Linked DNA regions of Azospirillum sp. TSH100. The protein of the gene in region 2 binds, or shares a complex with, the protein of the main gene of each other region. Links are inferred from orthologs where the notes say so. Each region holds a gene or a part of one and is shown on either strand. Other genes may lie near its edges.

What was found. The genes of interacting proteins can lie anywhere in the genome.
Region 1: the proteins of dapF (region 2) and E6C72_RS01680 are in contact, whole or in part, in a solved structure (PDB 5YGU), measured with the Escherichia coli proteins. The link is inferred for Azospirillum sp. TSH100 from one-to-one orthologs.

The regions. Positions count from the first base shown.
Region 1 is NZ_CP039634.1:334,103-339,180, reverse strand. Bases 2,305-5,078 are described here. They hold E6C72_RS01680 (RNA pyrophosphohydrolase), read right to left. Parts: upstream 4,051-5,078; coding sequence 3,559-4,050; downstream 2,305-3,558. Other genes in these bases: E6C72_RS01670 (glutamate-5-semialdehyde dehydrogenase), read left to right, coding at 4,980-5,078; E6C72_RS01675 (sulfite exporter TauE/SafE family protein), read right to left, coding at 4,071-4,814; E6C72_RS01685 (STAS domain-containing protein), read right to left, coding at 3,060-3,374; E6C72_RS01690 (response regulator), read right to left, coding at 2,698-3,075; E6C72_RS01695 (chemotaxis protein CheA), read right to left, coding at 2,305-2,663. In the rest of the region: E6C72_RS01700 (chemotaxis protein CheW), read right to left, coding at 1-356; more of E6C72_RS01695, read right to left, coding at 366-2,304. UniProt on the Escherichia coli protein: Master regulator of 5'-end-dependent mRNA decay.
Region 2 is NZ_CP039634.1:1,654,179-1,661,694, forward strand. Bases 1,934-4,842 are described here. They hold dapF (diaminopimelate epimerase), read right to left. Parts: upstream 3,852-4,842; coding sequence 3,015-3,851; downstream 1,934-3,014. Other genes in these bases: mtaB (tRNA (N(6)-L-threonylcarbamoyladenosine(37)-C(2))-methylthiotransferase MtaB), read right to left, coding at 1,934-3,018; E6C72_RS07910 (GtrA family protein), read right to left, coding at 3,943-4,371; E6C72_RS07915 (glycosyltransferase family 2 protein), read right to left, coding at 4,371-4,842. Outside these bases: E6C72_RS07890 (AMP nucleosidase), read right to left, coding at 1-366; signal recognition particle-docking protein FtsY, read right to left, coding at 468-1,724; more of mtaB, read right to left, coding at 1,747-1,933; more of E6C72_RS07915, read right to left, coding at 4,843-5,432; E6C72_RS07920 (hypothetical protein), read right to left, coding at 5,530-7,170; E6C72_RS07925 (LysR substrate-binding domain-containing protein), read right to left, coding at 7,278-7,516. UniProt on the Escherichia coli protein: Involved in the succinylase branch of the L-lysine biosynthesis and in the biosynthesis of the pentapeptide incorporated in the peptidoglycan moiety. Catalyzes the stereoinversion of LL-2,6-diaminopimelate (L,L-DAP) to meso-diaminopimelate (meso-DAP).

The DNA.
Region 1 (5,078 bases), 1.3 Mb from region 2 along the record:
AGGATGTCGGAAATGGCGTCGACCAGGATGCCGCGGGTCCGCTCGCCCACCTGCATCACCACCACGACATGGCGCTTGGTCACCTGGGTCGGCCCGCCGCCGAAGCGGGCGCGCAGGTCGAAGATCGGGATGATGATGCCGCGCAGGTTGATGACGCCGCGGACATAGTCGGGCAGGTTCGGCAGGCGGCTCTCCGGCGTCCAGCCGCGGATTTCGCGCACGGCAAGGATGTTGATGCCATATTCCTCGCTGCCGACCGTGAAGGTGACATACTGCTCCTCGATTCCGTTCGCGATGCCGGCGGACTGGAGATCGGTGCGGGAGCCGACGGGGGCGATTGCGGTGGAGCTGCTCATCGCTGGACCTCAAACCGTTTGGCGTTGACGCTGGTCGGTGCTGTCCGCCGGGGCGGGCAGGGACGGGGAAGACGGGGGGGTGCCGCCGGAGGAGTTCGCGTTGCCGAAGCTTCCGGCGCCGGAACCGTGGCGGCTCATCTCGCGCAGGCCCGCCACGTCCAGGATCAGGGCGACCCGGCCGTCGCCCAGGATGGTGGCGGCGGCGACGCCGTCCAGCCGGCGGAAGTTGGCTTCAAGGCTCTTGATGACGACCTGCTGCTGGCCCAGCACCTCGTCCACCACGAGGCCGAGACGGGAGCCGTCCTCCGTCTCCACCAGCACGACCAGCCCCTTGGTGGCATCGTCGATGGCCTTGGGGATGCCGAACAGCCGGTGCAGATGGACGAGCCGGACATATTCGCCGCGCGCCATCATGACGTCGCACTTGTTGACCAGCCCGTGCAGGTCGGCGGGCTTCGGGCGAAGACTTTCGACGATGTTGGTCAGCGGCAGGACGAAGCGCTCCTCCCCCACCGAGATCACCATGCCGTCCAGCACCGCCAGCGTCAGCGGCAGCGACAGGACGAAGCGCGAGCCCTCGCCCGGCGTCGAATAGACCCCGATGCGCCCGCCCAGGCTGGAGATGTTCCGCCGCACCACGTCCATGCCGACGCCGCGGCCGGACAGGTTCGACACCTGATCGGCGGTGGAGAAGCCGGGCAGGAAGATCAGGTTGTCGATCTCCTCGTCCGACAGGCTGGCTCCGGGCTGGACCAGCCCCTTCTCGATCGCCTTGGACAGCACCTTGGCGCGGTTGATGCCGCGGCCGTCGTCGGTCACCTCGATCACGATGCGGCCCGACCGGTGGGCAGCGGACAGATGCACGGTGCCGGCACGCGGCTTGCCGATGCGCTCGCGCTCGTCCGGGCCTTCCAGCCCATGGTCGATGGAGTTGCGGATCATGTGGGTCAGCGGATCGACGAGGTTCTCGACCACCGTCTTGTCGACCTCCGTCGTCTCGCCCGACGTGACCAGCATCACCTCCTTGCCGGTCATCGCCGCGCATTCGCGCACCAGCCGCGGCATGCGGGAGAAGACGCTGGAGACCGGCTGGGCGCGGATCGACATCACGCTTTCGCGCAGTTCGCGGGTATGCTGGGCGAGGCCTTCCAGCCCCTCCAGCAGTTCCTGGAACTGGCCCGGCGGCAGGTCGCGCAGATGTTCCGCGATCATCGCCTGGGTGATGACCATCTCACCAACCATGTTGACCAGCCGGTCGATCTTGTCGAGATCGACGCGGATGGTGTGGGTGGTCGGTCCGGAATGGTCGCCCCCGCCCGTGCCGCCATTGGTCCGCTTGGCGCCGTCACCTGGCTTCGCCGAGCCTGACGTGGTGGCGGCCGGGGTGGTGGGTGCGGGTGGTGGAGCGGTGGCGGCCGGTTCCGCCGGCGGGATGATGGCGGGCGGGATGATCGCCGGTGGGGGGGCTTCGGCACTGATGCGGATGTCGCAGTCGTCGGCGACGAATTCGAACACGTCGTCGATCTGGGCGCGGTCGACCTGCGGGTCGGCCAGCAGCGTCACCGTCCAGGACAGGTGCAGCAGTTCGGCGTCGAGGTCGCGCAGCGACGGCAGCTTGTCGAGATGGCAGACGACCTCCGCCTCGCCCAGCCGGCGCAGCGCGCGCAGCATGTAGGTCGGCTCGTTGCCGGACAGCAGCAGTTCCGCCTTCGGACGGAAGACGATGGTCCAGCGCACCTTGCCCGCGGGGACCGGGCCGGCGGGGGCGGGTGTCGGCTGGTCGTCGCGCGCGGCCTGGATCGCGGCCAGCGCGTCGCCGAAGATGCCGGCCTCGTCATCCTCATCGTCGGGGTAGAGCGTGGCGGCGGGCGAGACGACCGGAGATGGGGCGGCTGGGACCGCGTCAATCGCCGGCTCACCGGCCTTGGCGAGAAAGCGGCGCAGGGAAGCGACGGACTCGTCGGTTGTGCCGGCCGGAGCATCGCTTTCGTCGGCGGCGTGCGCCAGCAGGCGGGCCAGCACGTCGTTGGCGCGGATCAGCGTGTCGACCAGTTCGGTGGTGACCGGGATTTCGGCGTTGCGCACGCCGTCCATCACCGTTTCGAACTCGTGCGCGAAGGCGACGAGGTCGTTGAAGCCGAAGGCGCCGCCGCCGCCCTTGATCGAATGGACGGCGCGGAAGATCGCGTTGACCTCGTCCATGTCGATTTCGCCGGGGGCGAGGCGCAGCAGCCCGGTCTCGGCGACGGCCAGGAGTTCGGCGCTCTCGTCGAAGTAGGTCTGCTTGAAGCGGCTGAGATCGTCCACGGCTGTCGCCCTCCTTAACCCTGACGGCTTGCGGTCAGCCGCAGACCTTCTGCACCACCGACACCAGCTTGTCGGGGTTGAAGGGCTTCACGATCCAGCCGGTGGCGCCGGCGGCGCGGCCCTCGGCCTTCTTGCTCTCGTCCGCCTCGGTGGTCAGCATCAGGATCGGCAGGGTGCGGTGGGCTGGAATGGCGCGCAGCCTGCGGATCAGGGTCAGCCCGTCCATCACCGGCATGTTCAGGTCGGTGATGACCAGATCCACCTTGGTGACGGCGATGGCGCTCATCGCCTGCTGGCCGTCGGCGGCCTCCACCACGTCATAGCCGGCGCCGCGCAGGGTGAAGGACACCATGTCGCGCATGGTGCGCGAGTCATCCACCGTCATCACTTTCTTCTTCACGCTCGGCTCCATTGCTTCAGCCAGGCGGCGAGTCCCAGATCCTCGCACGCTTCGGACAGGACTACGGACGGGGCGGCGACGGCAAAGGCGGCCCCGCGGTCGGCCGCATCGCGGGCGGCGACGACCAGCGCCTGGATGCAGGCTGCACTGATGCGCTCCACCGCCTCCGCCTGGACGGTGACGTCGACCGACGCCTTGAAGGCGGCGCGCAGGCTGTCCAGCAGAGGTTGCGCCATGGGCAAATCGAGGTCGCTCGGCAGGCCCAGACGGAGCCGGCCGTCATCCTCCTCCGTCCATTTGATCAGCGACACGCCACCCCTCCGTCTACGGCAGGCACATTCTTGCGCATTGCGGTTGCAGCAGCGACGTTGCCAGATTGCGTCTCAAGGATTCGTTAAGCCGCAAGCTTCGGACGGAGAAGGGGCGGCCGTAAGTTGGGGATAACCGCAATCAAAAATGGGACATGGCGGAATGGCCGGTGCCCGGCAGGAGCGGTCAGCCCTTCGACGGCGCGATCAGCGGGCGGAATTCGGCCAGGACGGATTCATAGACCGGACGCTTGAAGGCGACGATCAGGCCCGGCAGCTCCTCGGCGTCGATCCATTTCCAGGCATCGAATTCCGGATGCTCGGTGTCGAGCCGGATGTCGGATTCGGTGCCGGTGAAGCGGGCCAGCATCCACATCTGCTCCTGTCCGCGCCAGCGGCCTTTCCACACCTTGCCCAGCAAATCGTCGGGCAGGTCGTAGCGGTGGGGGGCGGCGGTCATGGCGATGAACTCCGCCTTCGCCGTGCCGATTTCCTCCCCCAACTCGCGGAAGGCGGCGCTGCGGGCATCCTCGCCCTCGTCGATGCCGCCTTGGGGCATCTGCCAGTCGGCTTCCGACCCGCAGCGCTTGGCGACGAACACCTCGCCGCGGTCGTTCAGCAGCATGATCCCGACGCAGGGGCGGTAGGGCAGGGTGTTGCGGTCGATGAGGGCGGACATGCCGGGGGCTCCGTTGGGAATCAGGCTTTCGTGACGAAGAAATAGACGGTCATGCCGGCCCCCACCAGGATCACCAGCTTGCGCAGGACCGGCGGCGGGATGTGGCGGGCGACCGAGGCGCCGGCATAGCCGCCGGCCATGGCCGCGACCAGCATGATCAGCGCTTCTGTCCAGTAGACCGCCCCGCCGGCGACGAAGGCCGCCACCGCCACCGCGTTCAGGCAGCCGGAGACCAGCGACTTCAGACCGTTCATCGCATGCAGGTCGGTCAGGCCGAAGACGCCCAGCGTCGCCAGGATCAGGATGCCGATGCCGCCGCCGAAATAGCCGCCATAGACCGCGATCAGGAACTGCACGGCCAGCACGGTCCCGTGGCCGATGGTGAAGTTGCGGCGGATCCAGGCCGACGCCGTCGGGCCGACGGCGAACAGCAGCGTCGCGAACAGCAGCAGCCAGGGAACGATGACCTCGAAGGTCCGCTGCGGCGTCCACAGCAGCAGAAGCGCGCCCAGCAGCCCACCGACGAGGCTGATGCCGAGGAAGGAGGGCAGGTGGATGTCGCGGATGCGGCCGAGTTCCCGCCGGTAGCCGTAGGCGCTTGCCAGCGCACCCGGCGACACCGCGACGGTGCTGGTGGCGTTGGCGTTCAGCGGCGGCACGCCGGCCAGGATCAGGGCGGGGAAGGTCAGAAAGCTGCCGCCCCCGGCCACGGCGTTCAGCACACCGGCAAAGAAGGCGGAGACGATCAGCAGCAGCGTCAGCATGTCACCCTACCCGAAACCTGTCCCGGCATTGCGGGGGCGCGTTGCGTTTTGCACACGCCCGCCCATACCGCAACGCCGAAGTCCCACAACCGCGCGGCTTTCGCAACCCCGAACAATTCGTTAAGGTCGTCGTCCCTTCAACGGATAGAGTGTCCGGAGACCTCCATGTCCGCCCTGCTCGACACCACCGACGCCCTGCACGACCAGATGATCGCCCTCGGCCGCGCCGCCCGCGCCGCCGCGGCCGCGCTGGCGACCGTGCCA
Region 2 (7,516 bases):
CGTCTCCTCGCTGACGCCGACCTCCAGCGGGACGCCGTGGTTGCGCAGCAAAAGCGTGAACTGTTCCAGCAGATAGCGCTCGAACAGATCGGGCCGTGTCACCGTGGTCGAATGGACGCCGACCCCCTCGACGAAGCCGTATGACAGCCGGGTATCGACCGCCACCCCGGACACTGCGGTCATCCGCACATAGGGATAATAGGCCCGGTTCCGCCCGCCTTCCTCCTCGCCCTGGGTGTAGGCGGAGAAACGGTCGCGCAGGTAGGCCGTGTTGCGTTCGTAAATGTCGCGCACACAGGCCAGCGCGGCTTTGGCATCGGTGAAGCGCCCGGCCGACCCGGGCTGGAGCGGGGCTTTATCAGTCATGCCGTCAAAGATGGAGTACGAACGACCGGCTGGGAAGGCCGAATTTCGGCCAACCCCCAGCATTCAGCCATTCGGCGATGACGGAGACCGCCTCCCGCCGGTCAGTCGGCGCCCAGCCCCATCAGCGACTTGGCGAAGGCATCGGCATCGAACGGGCGCAGGTCGTAGACGCCCTCGCCGACGCCGATGGCGTGGACCGGGATCCTGAACTTCTCGGCCAGCGAGACCAGAACGCCGCCGCGGGCGGAGCCGTCCAGCTTGGTGAGGATCAGGCCGTTGACGTTGACCATGTCGCGGAAGATCTCCACCTGGCTGTGCGCGTTCTGGCCGGTGGTGGCGTCCAGCGTCAGCAGGGTGGTGTGCGGCGCCGTCTCGTCCAGCTTCTTGATGACGCGGACGATCTTGCGCAGTTCCTCCATCAGCCCGGTCTTGTTCTGAAGCCGGCCGGCGGTGTCGATCAGCAGGACGTCGACGCCTTCGGCCTTGGCGCGTTCCAGCGCGTCATAGGCCAGACCAGCGGCGTCCGCCCCGGTGTCGCGGGCGACGACCGGGCAGCCGGTGCGCTCGCCCCAGATCTTCAGCTGGCTGACCGCGGCGGCGCGGAAAGTGTCGCCGGCGGCCAGCATCACGCTCCTGCCTTCCGCCTTGAACTGGCGGGCCAGCTTGCCGATGGTGGTGGTCTTGCCGGTGCCGTTGACGCCGACGACCAGGATGACATGCGGCTTCAGCGCCGGGTCCAGCACCAGCGGCTTGGCGACCGGCGTGACGATCTTCGACACCTCGGCGGCGAGCGTCGCCTTGACCTCCTCCGGCGAGACCTCCTTGCCGAAGCGGGTGCGCGCCAGTTCCGCCGTGACCTTGGCCGCGGTGGCCGGGCCGAGGTCGGCGGTGATCAGCAGCTCTTCCAGCTCCTCCAGCGCCTCGTCGTCCAGCTTGCGCTTGGTGAAGATGCTGGTGATGCCGTCGGTCAGTTTTGAGGAGGACTTCGACAGCCCTTCCTTGAGCTTGGCGAACCAGCCTTTCTTGGTCGGCGGCGCTTCTTCGGCGGCGGCAACGTCCGCCGGGGCGGCAGTCGCGGCGACTGGCACCGGGATGGCAACAGGCGGCGGCTCGACCGGTTCGGCAACGGCGGGTGGGATGGCCGGAGTCAGCGCGATGGGAATCGGCGGAGCGGGTGCCGATTCGGGCTCCGGCTCGGCTCCCGGCTCGGGCGGAGGGGCCGGCGGTTCCGTCGTCCTTTCCGGCTCCGGTTCCGGCGCGGGGGTGGCGGACTCCTGGGTGACCGGTTGGTCCTTCGCCGCCTCGTCCTGCGGAGCGGTCTCTTCGGGCTTCTTGCGGCCGAACCAGCGGAAAATCATGGAGTGTCCACTATAAGAGAGGTCAGAGCGGGGTGCCGGTCAGCACGCCGTCCTTGAGGCCGGTGATGGCGGCGGGCACCAGCGAGCCGGGCGGGAAGGGCTGGCCCAGGCGGATCGCGGCGAAATGCTCGGTGCGGCCCAGATCGTCCTTTTCCACCAGCACCGTCGCGGTGCGGCCGACGAGGCTCGCCAGCGTACGGGCCTCCGCCGCTTCGCCGACGGCGCGCAGCCGGGCGGCGCGCTCCTTGCGGATGGCGCCATCAACCTGTGGCATGCGGGCGGCCGGCGTGCCGGGGCGCGGGCTGTAGGGGAAGACATGCAGCCAGGTCAGGCCGCACTCCTCCACCAGCCGCATGGTGTTCTCGAACATCTCCTCGGTCTCCGTCGGGAAACCGGCGATGAAATCGGCGCCGAACACCACGTCGGGGCGGATCGAGCGCACCCGCTCGCAGAACGCGATGGAATCGGCGCGGCCATGGCGGCGCTTCATCCGCTTCAGCACCATGTCGTCGCCGGCCTGGAGCGACAGGTGCAGGTGCGGCATCAGGCGCGGCTCGTTCTCGATCAGGCGCCAGAGGTCGTCGTCCATCTCGATGCAGTCGATGGAGGACAGGCGCAGCCGCGGCAGATCCGGCACCAGCGCCAGCAGCCGGCGCACCATCTGCCCCAGCGACGGCGAGCCCGGCAGGTCGGGGCCGTAGCTGGTGATGTCGACGCCCGACAGCACCACCTCGTTGTAGCCGGCCTTCACCAGCGCCTGCACCTGCTCGACGATGCCGCCGATGGGGACGGAGCGCGAGGGGCCGCGGCCATAGGGGATGATGCAGAAGGTGCAGCGGTGGTCGCAGCCCTGCTGCACCTGGACGAAGGCGCGGGCGCGGTCCTCGAAGCCGCCGATCAGGTGACCGGCGGTCTCCTTCACCGACATGATGTCGTTGACCAGCACCTTCTCGGCCGGCGGCAGCCCCCAGCTTTCCGGCTGGAGCTTTTCCTGGTTGCCCAGGACCTGATCGACCTCCGGCATCGCCGCGAAGCGCTGCGGGTCGATCTGGGCGGCGCAGCCGGTGACGACGATGCGGGCGTCCGGCCGCTCGCGCCGCAGCTTGCGGATGGTCTGCCGCGCCTGCCGCTCGGCTTCCGACGTGACGGCGCAGGTGTTGACGATCACGACGTCGTCCAGCCCGGCGCTGCGCACATGGTTGCGCATCACCTCGGACTCGTAGGTGTTCAGGCGGCAGCCGAAGGTGACGATCTCGGGGCCGGTCTGCGTCGTGCTGTCCGCGCTGTCGCTCATACTGAAACCAGATCAGCGGAAAGCCGCCCGCTGAAGCTCAGTGCTATCGGGCCGGTCATCAGGACGCGGTTGTCCTCGGTCCACTCGATGGTCAGCGTGCCGCCGTCGAGGATGATGTCGGCCTTCCGGCCGGTCAGGCCGCGGCGCACGGCGGCGACCAGCGTGGCGCAGGATCCCGAGCCGCAGGCCTGGGTGATGCCGGCTCCCCGCTCCCACACCCGCATGCGGATGGCGGTGGGCGACAGCACCTGGGCGAACTCGATGTTGGCGCGCTCAGGGAAGGCCGGGTGGTTCTCGAAAACCGGACCTACCTCGTCCAGCGGCACCGCCTCGGCATCGTCGACGAAGAAGACGGCGTGCGGATTGCCCATGTTCACCGCGACGGGCGCGGCGAAGCCGCCATGCTCGACCGTCTCCACCCGCAGCGTGTCGGCCGGAGCGGCCAGCGGGATCGCAGCCCAGTCGAGGCGGGGAGCGCCCATGTCGACGGTGATCCGGCCGTTGTCGGCCCGGGTGGCGCGCAGCAGATCCGCGGCGGTCTGGAAGCTGGCATGGTCGCGCCCGCTCTGCTCCATCAGCAACCAGCCGACGCAGCGCGACGCGTTGCCGCAGGCTGCCGCCTCGCTGCCATCGGCGTTACGGATGCGCATGAAGGCATCGACGCCCGGCGCGTCGGTCTTCTCCAGCACGATGAACTGGTCGCACCCAACGCCGGTCCGGCGGTCGGCGATGGCGCGCACCTCCGCATCCGACGGGCGGTAAGGTTCGGAACGGGCGTCGATCACGACGAAGTCGTTGCCGAGGCCGTGCATCTTCAGGAATTCGCGGGTCATGGCCGCCGTTATATGGCGAGCCGTGGGAATAAGTCCATAAGGTGCCGCGCAAGGCAGATTCGCGGGCGCATCCGGCTGCCTGCGCGCGCGGCTATGCTCCTTTGAACACCAGATGCTTCGACGCGGCGAAGTTGAAGAACATGCCGGCGATGGAGCCTGCGGCCACCGCCAGGAACGGATGCTCGGCGACCGTCTGGACACCCGATTCCAGTCCGACCGAAACGCCGTAATTCACCACGCCGCCGATGGCGTTGGCGGCGATGAACTTGGCCCACTGCCGATGCAGTGGCTCGTTCACAGCACCGCGGAAGGTGAAGGCGCGGTTCAACGCCCAGGTCGCCGTCGCCGCCGCGAAGAAGGACGGCACGCGGGCGGCGAAGAATTGCAGGCCCAGCGCAAGGCCGGCATAGAGCACGGCGGTGTCGACCACCAGCCCGATGACGCCGACGATGCCGAACTTGGCGAACTGTACCCCCAGCCGGCCGAGCCGGCTGTCCAGGAGGCTCGAAACCGATGCCATCACCGGCGCCCGTCCTCGCAGGTGCCGGCCCCGCGATCCGCTGCCAGCGGCCGGTGGTTGCCCGGCGCACGCAGCGACAGGTAGCTCATGCGCTTGGCCTCGCGGCGGCCATGGGTGACGGTGTCGAGGATCAGACCGCAGGTCAGGCTGAGGAAGGCCAGCAGCATCAGCCCGGTGGCGAGCAGGGCGGTGGGGAAGCGGGGCACCAGCCCGGTCTGGAAATAGGTGGCGATCACCGGTACGCCCAGGATCACCGACAGCAGGGCCAGCAGCCCGAAGGCCGCGGAGAAGAAGGGCAGCGGCCGCTCCTCCTTCACCAGGATGATGATGGTGCGCAGGATGCGGATGCCGTCGCGGATGGTGTTCAGCTTGCTGTGCGACCCGGGCGGACGGTCCTTGTAGGGGGTCTTGACCTCGGCGATCGGCATGCGCAGCTCCAGCGCATGGACGGTCAGCTCCGTTTCTGTCTCGAAACCGCTGGCCAGCGCCGGGAAGGACTTCACGAAGCGGCGGGAGAACACCCGGTAGCCCGACAGCATGTCGCCGATGCGGCTGCCGAAGATCTTGGCGACCATGCCGGTCAGCACGAGGTTGCCGAAGCGGTGGCCGGGGCGGTAGGCGGCGACGATCTCCGTCACCCGCGCGCCGTTGACCATGTCCAGCTGCTCGTCCCACAGGCGCTTCACCAGTTCCGGCGCGCTGGGGGCATGATAGGTGTCGTCGCCGTCGACCAGCACATAGACGTCCGCCTCGATGTCGGCGAACATGCGGCGCATGACGTTGCCCTTGCCCTGCAACGGCTCGCGGCGGACCACGGCGCCCGCGGCTTGCGCGACCTCCACCGTCCGGTCCTTCGAGTTGTTGTCGTAGACATAGACGACGGCGTCCGGCAGGGCCGCACGGAAGTCCTGCACCACCTTGCCGATCGCCGCCTCCTCGTTGTAGCAGGGGATCAGCACCGCGATGGTTGGGGCCGGGCCGGCCTCCGCCGCCACCGACGGCGTTCCGGAAGCGTCGGCAGCCGGGGTGAGGGCGGGGCGGTCGATGGTGGATACGGTCATGGCGCTGGCTTCTGGCTGTACATGGGGTAGGCGCGGGGGGCAGTCACGGCGAGGCGGACACGGCTTTCAGCGGCGATAAACAGCACAAACGCCGCGATTATTCCACTGTCTCCCTTTTGTCGCCCGCCCGGTCAACGGCGCATAGGTTCAGGGTCTCACCCAGATTGTTGGGGATCGGCCGGCAGCGCTGCTGGTCCACCCGCAGGCCGAGCAGCTCGGCCGCCTTCGCCGCGCCCGGCGTGTCAGGGATGGTGCTCAGCATCAGGACGGGGCCGCGGTGCGAGGCGACCTTGTCCTTCATGATGGCGAGATAGCCGTTGCCGACCGAATCCGGCTGCAGGAAGTTGGACTGGATGCGCACGAAGGTGACCCGCTCCGGGAAGGATGGGATGACGTGCGAAATCGCCCAGTAGCCGGCCATCAGCACCATGGTGTCGTCCGGATTGCCGATCGGCGGCACCTCGGCCGTCACCCACCTGCCGTCTGCACCATTCGGCCAGGCGACCCGCCCCCAGTCGGCCGGCTGCACCGTCAGCTGCACCAGCGCCAGCAGCGCAACGGCCAGTCCGATGCGCAGTCGCCGTGCCAGCGGCAGCAGCCCGACCGCCATCACCAGCCCCAGCGGGGCCAGCATCTCCAGCGGCACCAGATAGCGGTAGATGCAGAACATCACCACCCACAGCGCGTAGGTGACGGTCATCGCCGTCAGCAGGAACCGCGTCGCCGGCGCAGCCGTCAGCCAAACGTTCCGTTTCCCCGACAGGCCGGCGCCGATCGCGCAGACGACCCCGGCCGGCACCAGCACGAACAGCGCCAGCACCCGCAGGTCGAAGAACGGCACCTCGCCCACCGTCAGGGGAGAAAAGGTGAAGACGAAGGGGAAGAACAGCCGCTGCCACAGGCCGGGAGGGAAGAAGCTGACATTGACATAGTCGGACAACGCGGCGAAGGGCGACTTGAAGATGTGGTTCATGTGCGGGAAGACCGGGTTCCCGTAATCGTGCCAAAGATGGGCCATCCACACGCCGCCGCCCAGCGCCAGCCCGACCAGCACGCCGATGCCGAAGAAGAAGGCCAGCCACAACCGACGCCACGGCCGGGCGGGCAGGGCCAGGAAGCCCAGGCACAGCCCGACCGCATAGATCACGGTCGGGTTCTTCAGCCCCATCGCCGCCCCGGCCAGCAAACCGGCCGCGGCGACCCGGGCGAAGCTGGACAGCGCCCGGCCGTCGAGGATGCCCGGTAGGCTGCCGGCGACCACCGCCGCCGCACCCAGCACGCCCAGGCTGACCACATTGTCCTGGAAGGTGGTGCCGATCAGCCCCAGCGTCCCGCCGCCCAGCCCGCCCATCACCGCGAGCGCCATGGCGACCAGCGTCCGTTTCAGGGCCGGAACGTTTCTCAGGCAAAATGATGCCAGCAGATACAGCAGCGACAGATTGATGCCTTGAAGAGTTCCCCACAGGAAGCCCGCCACCCGCGCCGGCAGATGGGTCGCCAGCCAATAGAAAGGCACGTCGAGGAAGGGGCTGTAGAAGGTCGGCATCTGCGCCGCCAGCAGATCGCGGCCGATCCGCCCGGTCAGCATCGCATAGCCGTTGTACCAGTGGTAATTCCGCAGATCCCAGTTGGCATCCATCCCGAAGGCCAGCGTCAGCAGCCCATAGGCTGGCGGTGCCAGCAGCAGGAAGGCGATGCCGATCAGGCGGGCGCTGTGGTCGTCATCATGTCTCGGCATCGGATCGGGCATCGATCGGGCGGGCCTTCGTTCGTTCAGGTGGGCACGGCAGATTGGCTGGCGCCTTGGTATGCGGCCCGGCCGCCGGCCGCAAGGGGCGGTGCGGGTCAGCCCGAAATTGCCGGGCCGTCCTGCCCGCGTAGCCAGTCGGCCAGACCGGGCAGGGCGACATGGTCGCGGTGGCGGTGCTCCAGCAGGAAATAGCGACCGGTCTCCGCTGCCGGACAGCCGGGGACCGGCACCAGCCTCCCGTCAGCCAACTGCCGCTCGATGAACAGCAGCGGTACCAGGGCTATTCCCAGACCATCCTCCGCCGCCTGGATGGCGACATAGGTATGGTCGACCT